Regions from separate parts of the Heyndrickxia sp. NPDC080065 genome, predicted to be linked through region 3. Evidence: a T-box and tRNA genes for the amino acid it is inferred to sense, from the RefSeq annotation. Region 3 holds a T-box; the other regions hold tRNA genes.
What was found. The T-box of region 3 lies ahead of gltX (glutamate--tRNA ligase). A T-box ahead of a tRNA ligase gene usually reads a tRNA of that ligase, here a tRNA-Glu.

Region 1 (2,846 bases), on a different contig from region 3:
GACTACCGTACCGGTTCGATTCCGGTCCTCGGCACCATTTTTTTCGATAATAAGCGCCCGTAGCTCAATTGGATAGAGCGTTTGACTACGGATCAAAAGGTTAGGGGTTCGACTCCTCTCGGGCGCGCCATATATTCCGGGAAGTAGCTCAGCTTGGTAGAGCACATGGTTTGGGACCATGGGGTCGCAGGTTCGAATCCTGTCTTCCCGACCATTACACACTTTGGGGCCTTAGCTCAGCTGGGAGAGCGCCTGCTTTGCACGCAGGAGGTCAGCGGTTCGATCCCGCTAGGCTCCACCAATTTAAAATGTTATGATAATGGCGGCGTAGCTCAGCTGGCTAGAGCGTACGGTTCATACCCGTAAGGTCGTGGGTTCGATCCCCTCCGCCGCTACCATAGAGGACCTTTAGCTCAGCTGGTTAGAGCAGACGGCTCATAACCGTCCGGTCGTAGGTTCGAGTCCTACAAGGTCCACCATATTTATCTGGAGGAATACCCAAGTCTGGCTGAAGGGATCGGTCTTGAAAACCGACAGGCGGGTTAAACCGCGCGGGGGTTCGAATCCCTCTTCCTCCGCCATAAAAGAATTCATTTAATATCGTCGCGGGGTGGAGCAGTCTGGTAGCTCGTCGGGCTCATAACCCGAAGGTCGCAGGTTCAAATCCTGCCTCCGCAATTATGTAAGTTATTTTAAAACTTACTTGAAAAATTTTTGGTCCGGTAGTTCAGTTGGTTAGAATGCCTGCCTGTCACGCAGGAGGTCGCGGGTTCGAGTCCCGTCCGGACCGCCATTTATCATCCTAAGATTGGGACGATGGCGAACTATAATTGAATATAGGAATTATACATTATATGGCTCGGTAGCTCAGTCGGTAGAGCAATGGACTGAAAATCCATGTGTCGGCGGTTCGATTCCGTCCCGAGCCACCATTTAAAAGTATTATGGTGCACATCCATGCTTAAATGATACAACATGGCGGCTATGGCGAAGTGGTTAACGCATCGGATTGTGGCTCCGACACTCGTGGGTTCGATTCCCACTAGTCGCCCCATAATATAAAGCGGGTGTAGTTTAGTGGTAAAACTACAGCCTTCCAAGCTGTTGTCGTGGGTTCGATTCCCATCACCCGCTCCATATTTACATGGGCCTATAGCTCAGCTGGTTAGAGCGCACGCCTGATAAGCGTGAGGTCGATGGTTCGAGTCCATTTAGGCCCATTAGATTAATATATTCCCATTTTATTCCGCAGTAGCTCAGTGGTAGAGCTATCGGCTGTTAACCGATCGGTCGTAGGTTCGAATCCTACCTGCGGAGCCATTTTTATTTGGAGAAGTACTCAAGTGGCTGAAGAGGCGCCCCTGCTAAGGGTGTAGGTCGGGTAACCGGCGCGAGGGTTCAAATCCCTCCTTCTCCGCCATTAACGGCCCGTTGGTCAAGCGGTTAAGACACCGCCCTTTCACGGCGGTAACACGGGTTCGAATCCCGTACGGGTCATATTTTTGTAGATCGTATTTCTTTTTAAGTAGTTTAAAAGTTTTCTCTAGCAGAATCTTTTAAACTACTTTTTTTCGTTCAGGAAATAAAAAAATTCTCGCTTTTGGATAACTTTTTTATTAACCAAATAGAACAAAAAGAATCTTGTACGGTAAGAGAAAAACCGTTTCATTACCCGACTAGAGCAAAAAGTATCTAATACGGTAAATGAAGTTCGTTCCATGGCCTTTAAAGAATAAATAGAGACCATCAAGAAAACAAAATGTTACCATGTTATACATAGAATATATATTACTGAATTTTTTTTTGAAGTTAATATATAATAAGGTAGATAAGTGTTTAATAAGTTATGTTCATTGACGCAATCCATTTAGAGGTGTATCTTAAAGGTTGGATATTATTAATAAGCATATAAATTTTAGAAGATTATTTAATCGTACGTTTGTTTTTTGGGGGAGATTATTTTGACACGTATTAAACAGTCGAATATTGAAACTGAATATAAAGTTGCTGTAGATAGGGCTAGAAATAAAAAGAAAACTATATTGTTTAGTTATACTGAAAAACTAAATAATATTAACCCCCTTTCATTTTATTCGTCTGCTAAACAGTTATTTCAAGGTGAAAGATTCTTTTGGAAGGTACCGAATGATGAAACATATATTGTGGGCCTAGGAGTTGCACAAAGCCTTCAAACGAGTCATGAAGAAGATCGTTTTAAGTGGGTTGAGCGTGAATGGAATCTTTTAATTAAAGATGCGCATATTTTTAATCCATTCGAAGTCCCTGGGACAGGTCCTCTAATATTTGGAGGCTTTTCTTTTGATCCGCTCAGTGTCAAGGAGCAAGAGTGGTCTTTATTTTCTAATGCTTTATTTCATTTACCAAATCTTATGTTAGTCATTAACGGTCAAGAAGCTTATATAACGATGAATATCATTTGTTCTACTAAAGAAAGTGGAGAATCATTAAAAAGAGTTTTAGCTTTGAAAGAGAAGATTTTTACAGTTAAAGAAAGAGAAAATTTAACAATTATTGAAAGTCTTCGTGAACATGAAATAAACCCAGATGAATGGAAAGAAGCAGTTGGCGAAGTTGTCCGCGCACTAAAAGAGGATAATGATCTTAATAAAGTCGTAATGGCTAGAAAAATGAATATAGAATTTAATGAGTTAATATCATCTGAAAAAGTACTTGAACACTTATGTAAAGGTCAACAAGATAGCTATATCTTTGCTTTAGAAATAATGAACAGCTGTTTTACAGGTGCTTCACCTGAAAGATTAGTAAAAAAGAGTGGAAATGATGTTTTATCAGCTTGTCTTGCAGGCTCTATTAAAAGGGATTCG
Region 2 (2,846 bases), on a different contig from region 3:
AAATTATGATGCAGTAAAAACATTATTAAATAAGATTAATTGTTCAACCGCAGATATTGGAACGGAAAAGTTAAAAAAATCCATTGCTTCATTTTCAATTTCCGATCTCTCCCAGCAACTAGGTATCGGAGAGTTGACACTCCGGGATATTATTGATGCTTTAAACCGCCCCGGACGTGATCCGCGTGATGAATTACCAACACCTTTGTTGAAGAAAGATATTTTAAAATTGGAAGATTTAAAAGTAGGCATGGAAATGCAAGGTACAGTAAGAAATGTAGTGGATTTTGGAGCCTTTATAGATGTTGGAGTAAAAGAGGATGGCCTAGTTCATATATCTAAGCTTAGTAATAAATTTGTGAAGCATCCGTTAGATGTCGTTTCATTAGGTGATATTGTTACTGTATGGGTAGAAAAAGTTGATTTACAAAAAGGTAGATTATCGTTAACCATGTTAAATGACTAGTGTATTGCTTTATTAATGGCGTGTATTTTTTACACGCCTTTTTTCTATTGTTATTAAGACATAGATTTTTTATCGTTTAGGAAATTATAAAATATTCGCACTGTGGATTAGCTTATGAAGAGCCAGGTTTACGTCTAGCGCAAGCAGCCGTCGGCTAGCAGATTTCTCCGTCTCCTCCCTACGATAAGTCAACAGCGGCTCGTGAACTACCTCACCGTGTTTCCTTTATCTCAGTCGAAGACTACGAAATCCGTACGCCGATGAGCAAGGCGCTTGCGCTTTTGTTCTGAGCAGCATTTATTTTGATAGAAGAACCAGCATTGATTTAGAAGCTTTATTTGATATCGATCTTTCTCACAAAAAGCCCGGCGCATTTGATTTTGAAACCAAGTAGGCATTAGCTCATATCCCCCTCCTGTGCATAAGTAGGTTAATACCTAATATATGCTATAATAGGTTGTCTTGTTTCGAGTTAAAAGGGGGGAATTGAATTGAATAATGAACAGCTTCAAGCTTTAGTTGAAAAAATATCAATATATTCCTTTGGAAAGCCTTTTAAGCATGATGCTATATTTAATTCAAGACTTCGTACAACGGGTGGACGGTATTTGTTGAGCACACATAATATTGAAATAAATCGGAAGTATTATGATCAATTTGGGGAGCAAGAATTGATCGGGATCATTAAGCATGAGTTATGTCATTATCACCTGCACCTTGAAGGAAAAGGATATAAGCACCGTGATGCTGACTTTAAAAAATTATTAATAGAAGTTGATGCACCGAGATTTTGTTCACCACTTAAAAATGAATCAATGAAAAAAGCACGAACAATTTATGTATATGTCTGTACTGAATGTAGTACAATATTTAAGCGAAAAAAAAGAATTGATGTTAGTCGCTATGTCTGTGGAAAATGTAAAAGTAAGATAAAGTTAAAGATAAAAACGCAGGCTTAAAAAAAATCAAAAAACTAGTTGACATCTAATATAATTCTAATTATAATTTTAAGAGTCGACAAGATGATTTGTCGTTCCGCAGTAGCTCAGTGGTAGAGCTATCGGCTGTTAACCGATCGGTCGTAGGTTCGAATCCTACCTGCGGAGCCATTGGAGAAGTACTCAAGTGGCTGAAGAGGCGCCCCTGCTAAGGGTGTAGGTCGGGTAACCGGCGCGAGGGTTCAAATCCCTCCTTCTCCGCCAGAAAGTTCAAAAATTACGTGGCCCGTTGGTCAAGCGGTTAAGACACCGCCCTTTCACGGCGGTAACACGGGTTCGAATCCCGTACGGGTCATCAGAAAAGCCGAAGTACCTTGCTCATCCGCTAGTCGATAGGTGCTGCAGCTAGACAAGTTTAAACTTGTTAATTCTGATAAATATTTATAACAAAATTGGTCCGGTAGTTCAGTTGGTTAGAATGCCTGCCTGTCACGCAGGAGGTCGCGGGTTCGAGTCCCGTCCGGACCGCCATTTTAAAGTAAATGTACTTTAGTTTTTAAAAAAAATATTGGGCTATAGCCAAGTGGTAAGGCAACGGACTTTGACTCCGTCACTCGTTGGTTCGAATCCAGCTAGCCCAGCCATTTTTTTATTTTTGAGCCATTAGCTCAGTCGGTAGAGCATCTGACTTTTAATCAGAGGGTCGAAGGTTCGAGTCCTTCATGGCTCACCAAAGTTTTTTGCTTAAGCAAAATAACTTACCATAATGCGGGTGTGGCGGAATTGGCAGACGCACCAGACTTAGGATCTGGCGCCGCAAGGCGTGGGGGTTCGACTCCCTTCACCCGCACCAAAAAAATCTTGACTTTTATCTAGCTGTTTGTTACTATAATTTATGTCGCTTTTTTATGCGGTCGTGGCGGAATGGCAGACGCGCTAGGTTGAGGGCCTAGTGGGGGCAACCCCGTGGAGGTTCAAGTCCTCTCGGCCGCACCAATATAAAAAATGCGCCCGTAGCTCAATTGGATAGAGCGTTTGACTACGGATCAAAAGGTTAGGGGTTCGACTCCTCTCGGGCGCGCCATCTATAGAAACGAAGTTGAAAGTATATATAAAGTATTGCTTCGAAACAAATATCTTTATTTAACCTCTAATATCTAAGCCGGGAAGTAGCTCAGCTTGGTAGAGCACATGGTTTGGGACCATGGGGTCGCAGGTTCGAATCCTGTCTTCCCGACCATTATAATTTTATATTTCGCGGGTGTAGTTTAGTGGTAAAACTACAGCCTTCCAAGCTGTTGTCGTGGGTTCGATTCCCATCACCCGCTCCAAAAAAAACTCTTGACATTGATTAACAGAAATGTCAAGATAAAAAAGTTGCTAATGTAATAGATTGATCTTTGAAAACTGAACAAAACGAAACGTCAATTAATTAACTTTTT
Region 3 (2,846 bases):
AAGTGAGATGAAGATCATTCCAAAAAGGGTGAAGAGAACCTCATTTAGATACACTTTGGGGAACCGTATCACAAATAGTGGTAAAGCGAAGGGTGGAGATAGTGGTTAATCTAAAAGATGTAGCTATGTAAATAAAGTAAAAATGACCGGGAAAGTAAAAAAGTAATGCCCGGTCATTTTTTTCATATGCTATTAAGTTGGTTAAATGGAATCACCGAAAAATGTCTGCATTCTTGAAAGAACCCTTTTTTCGCCCATTACTTTCATAATATCAAACAAATCAGGTGTATTGGTTCTGTTAGTTAGAGCGACCCTAATTACCATCGCTACATCACCAACATGCCCATTGTAATTGTTAGGATTGGCTTTATATTGCTTCATTTCCTTTGCAAATCCGAGTTTCCCAGCAAGTTCTTTAATTTCATGGAACCAAGCATCTTTTTCATTATTAAACCTATAAGTTTTGCTGAAACCTAGTACAATTTCTTTCGCAACATCAAAGCTTATATTTGTAGGTAACTTATAACCGCTCAATATATCCTTTTCAAACAATTCGTCATAAAAGAAAGCAATCATTGGTTTCACATCTGACCACTTTGAATAATCTTTTCTTGGTTTTTTAATTGTTCGACCTATATTTAAAATGTTTACAGTGTACTCCTTATTCTTGTCAATTAAAGTATAAAGCTCAGAATCAAATTTCTTTGACCAAGTGTATAAATGGTCAAATACTTGTATACCCGTAAGCCTAGAGATAACATCCTTGCTGATGTCACCTAATTTACTCATGTCTAATAAAGCACCACTGGCATTCATTTTATTTGTATAGATAAAAAAGTCTCTAAATGATTTACGAGGGTTTATCATCCTCCATTCTTCAAAGTTAGAATTGATGAGATTCATGAAGTATTCATTTATAGCAATTCCTGGGTATCCTTGTTCTTTGTAATACTCAGCGGTACCATCAAGATCCTTCCGCTTACTAAATTTCCGTTTAGAAGTTCCAACTTGCTTCATTATTGGAGCAATATGTCCGTATTCCGGTACTCTAAAACCTAAGGTTTCAAACAACTGAATATGGATAGGCACTGAAGAAAGCCATTCATCGCCCCTAATGACATGGGTTGTACCCATCAGATAATCATCTATGGCATGAGCAAAGTGATATGTTGGTAAACCATCCGTTTTCATAATAACAATATCTTGGTCATTTTCAGGTAACTCAATCGGACCTTTCACCAAATCATGGTACGTAATTCTCCTATCTGATGACCCCGAAGATTTAAGTCTAATAACAAACGGTTTACCATTTAAAATCTCTTCCTTGGCTTGTTGAAAAGAAATATCTCGATGCTTAGCCCACCTGCCATAATAACCTGTTGTTACTTTTATGTTCTGCTGACTTAGTCTTATCTTTTGTAGATCGTCCGTATCACAGAAACAAGGATATGCTAATCCATTTCGGACTAAATGCTTAATAAATACCTTATAGATTTGTATTCGTGAGCCTTGTTTATAGGGTCCGTAATCACCCTTATCGTCACCTGAAAGGAGAGGTCCTTCATCAAAGTGAATTCCGAAATATAATAATGAATTGATGATGTTTTCTATGCTGCCTTTTATTTCACGTTTTTTATCTGTGTCTTCAATACGCAGGAAAAAGACTCCATTACTTTGGTGGGCTAATCTTTCCGATATTAAAGTTGCATAAAGCCCACCAATATTCAATGAACCCGTTGGACTCGGTGCAAAACGTGTTACTAAAGCAGATGAAGGCAAATTTCTTGGTGGATATAGTGAATAAATATCAGCCGGTAACTGCCTGACATGCGGAAATAACAGTTCTGCCATGTTCTCATTTGACATAATCATATCCCCCTATAAATTCAAAATAAAAAAAGCCTTTCATCCTGTTAAAGGACGAAAGACTAGCTTCCGCGTTACCACCTAAATTGGTTAAAAACCCGCTCATGATGCAGCTATTCATTATCTTGCTGCACATTTCTTTAACGGGAAATTCCCGGTAGACTTACTCCAATTTTTTCAGTCTACTGCTCCAAGGCTTCTTTCATTAAGCTCGAATACCCAATTTCACCAGTATGGGCTCTCTAAGATTCGAGTGATTAATTACTCTTCCTCTTCATTGCGTTTTACATTATGTGGATATAATTAGAGATACATTAATACATTATTGCCCAATTGTCAACAATATTTGACTACGTTGAATATAGGTTGGCTCCAATGTGTATTGAAATGTTCTATAGCATCATTCGATTCAAATAGATCTTTAAACATTTCCAATACTCACTTTTGCTTTTCCCAACTACCTCCATAGAATGTTTAGGAACTGTAGGCTTTCTAACTTTAACTTTCTATGAATTTGATGTGACAGTATGAAATGAGTCTTTAGTCGTTGCACCTAGCGTTTATTGGATAAAAGTGGCTATATTGTGATGATAAGAGTCGGTGATGGGTCTCTAGGTTGTGTTTATATTGTTGAGTAGCTCAATATAAATTAATATTAATAGTTTGGATAATGTTGGTAGTGTCTTAATAATGTATATTATAATATCTAATAGAACAAATAGCTTATATGCTAAATAAATCTTAAATGATTTGGAGGTGAAGTTAGTCATGAATATATTAGTTACAGGTGGTGCTGGATATATTGGTTCTCACACCACTGTTGCTTTATTAGAAGCTGAACATTCAGTAATTATTGCTGATAATTTATGCAATAGTAATCTTGAAACAATAAGAAAAATACAGAGTATTACGGGCAAGGAAGTTACCTTTTATGAAATTGATGTAACGGAAGAAGAAGCTGTAGAATCTATTTTTAGGAA

Region 1: it has a tRNA-Glu gene. The T-box ahead of gltX (glutamate--tRNA ligase) is inferred to sense a tRNA for this amino acid. The anticodon was not compared.
Region 2: it has a tRNA-Glu gene. The T-box ahead of gltX (glutamate--tRNA ligase) is inferred to sense a tRNA for this amino acid. The anticodon was not compared.

What each region holds. Positions count from the first base shown of each region.
Region 1 is NZ_JBNNWS010000014.1:665-3,510, forward strand. Features, by position in the region: tRNA gene ACQKP0_RS17060 (tRNA-Leu) at 1-37, shown strand, start outside; tRNA gene ACQKP0_RS17065 (tRNA-Arg) at 54-130, shown strand; tRNA gene ACQKP0_RS17070 (tRNA-Pro) at 138-214, shown strand; tRNA gene ACQKP0_RS17075 (tRNA-Ala) at 226-301, shown strand; tRNA gene ACQKP0_RS17080 (tRNA-Met) at 322-398, shown strand; tRNA gene ACQKP0_RS17085 (tRNA-Ile) at 403-479, shown strand; tRNA gene ACQKP0_RS17090 (tRNA-Ser) at 489-581, shown strand; tRNA gene ACQKP0_RS17095 (tRNA-Met) at 605-678, shown strand; tRNA gene ACQKP0_RS17100 (tRNA-Asp) at 717-793, shown strand; tRNA gene ACQKP0_RS17105 (tRNA-Phe) at 857-932, shown strand; tRNA gene ACQKP0_RS17110 (tRNA-His) at 979-1,054, shown strand; tRNA gene ACQKP0_RS17115 (tRNA-Gly) at 1,064-1,137, shown strand; tRNA gene ACQKP0_RS17120 (tRNA-Ile) at 1,147-1,220, shown strand; tRNA gene ACQKP0_RS17125 (tRNA-Asn) at 1,246-1,320, shown strand; tRNA gene ACQKP0_RS17130 (tRNA-Ser) at 1,330-1,420, shown strand; tRNA gene ACQKP0_RS17135 (tRNA-Glu) at 1,426-1,497, shown strand; gene ACQKP0_RS17140 (isochorismate synthase) at 1,962-2,846, shown strand, end outside.
Region 2 is NZ_JBNNWS010000021.1:59,968-62,813, forward strand. Features, by position in the region: gene ACQKP0_RS21590 (Tex family protein) at 1-466, shown strand, start outside; partial or broken gene cmpA (cortex morphogenetic protein CmpA) at 754-864, opposite strand; gene ACQKP0_RS21600 (SprT family protein) at 958-1,425, shown strand; tRNA gene ACQKP0_RS21605 (tRNA-Asn) at 1,501-1,575, shown strand; tRNA gene ACQKP0_RS21610 (tRNA-Ser) at 1,578-1,668, shown strand; tRNA gene ACQKP0_RS21615 (tRNA-Glu) at 1,688-1,759, shown strand; tRNA gene ACQKP0_RS21620 (tRNA-Asp) at 1,859-1,935, shown strand; tRNA gene ACQKP0_RS21625 (tRNA-Gln) at 1,974-2,048, shown strand; tRNA gene ACQKP0_RS21630 (tRNA-Lys) at 2,062-2,137, shown strand; tRNA gene ACQKP0_RS21635 (tRNA-Leu) at 2,173-2,257, shown strand; tRNA gene ACQKP0_RS21640 (tRNA-Leu) at 2,315-2,400, shown strand; tRNA gene ACQKP0_RS21645 (tRNA-Arg) at 2,412-2,488, shown strand; tRNA gene ACQKP0_RS21650 (tRNA-Pro) at 2,568-2,644, shown strand; tRNA gene ACQKP0_RS21655 (tRNA-Gly) at 2,662-2,735, shown strand.
Region 3 is NZ_JBNNWS010000007.1:49,879-52,724, forward strand. Features, by position in the region: gene gltX (glutamate--tRNA ligase) at 202-1,866, opposite strand; T-box leader at 1,914-2,153, opposite strand; gene galE (UDP-glucose 4-epimerase GalE) at 2,635-2,846, shown strand, end outside.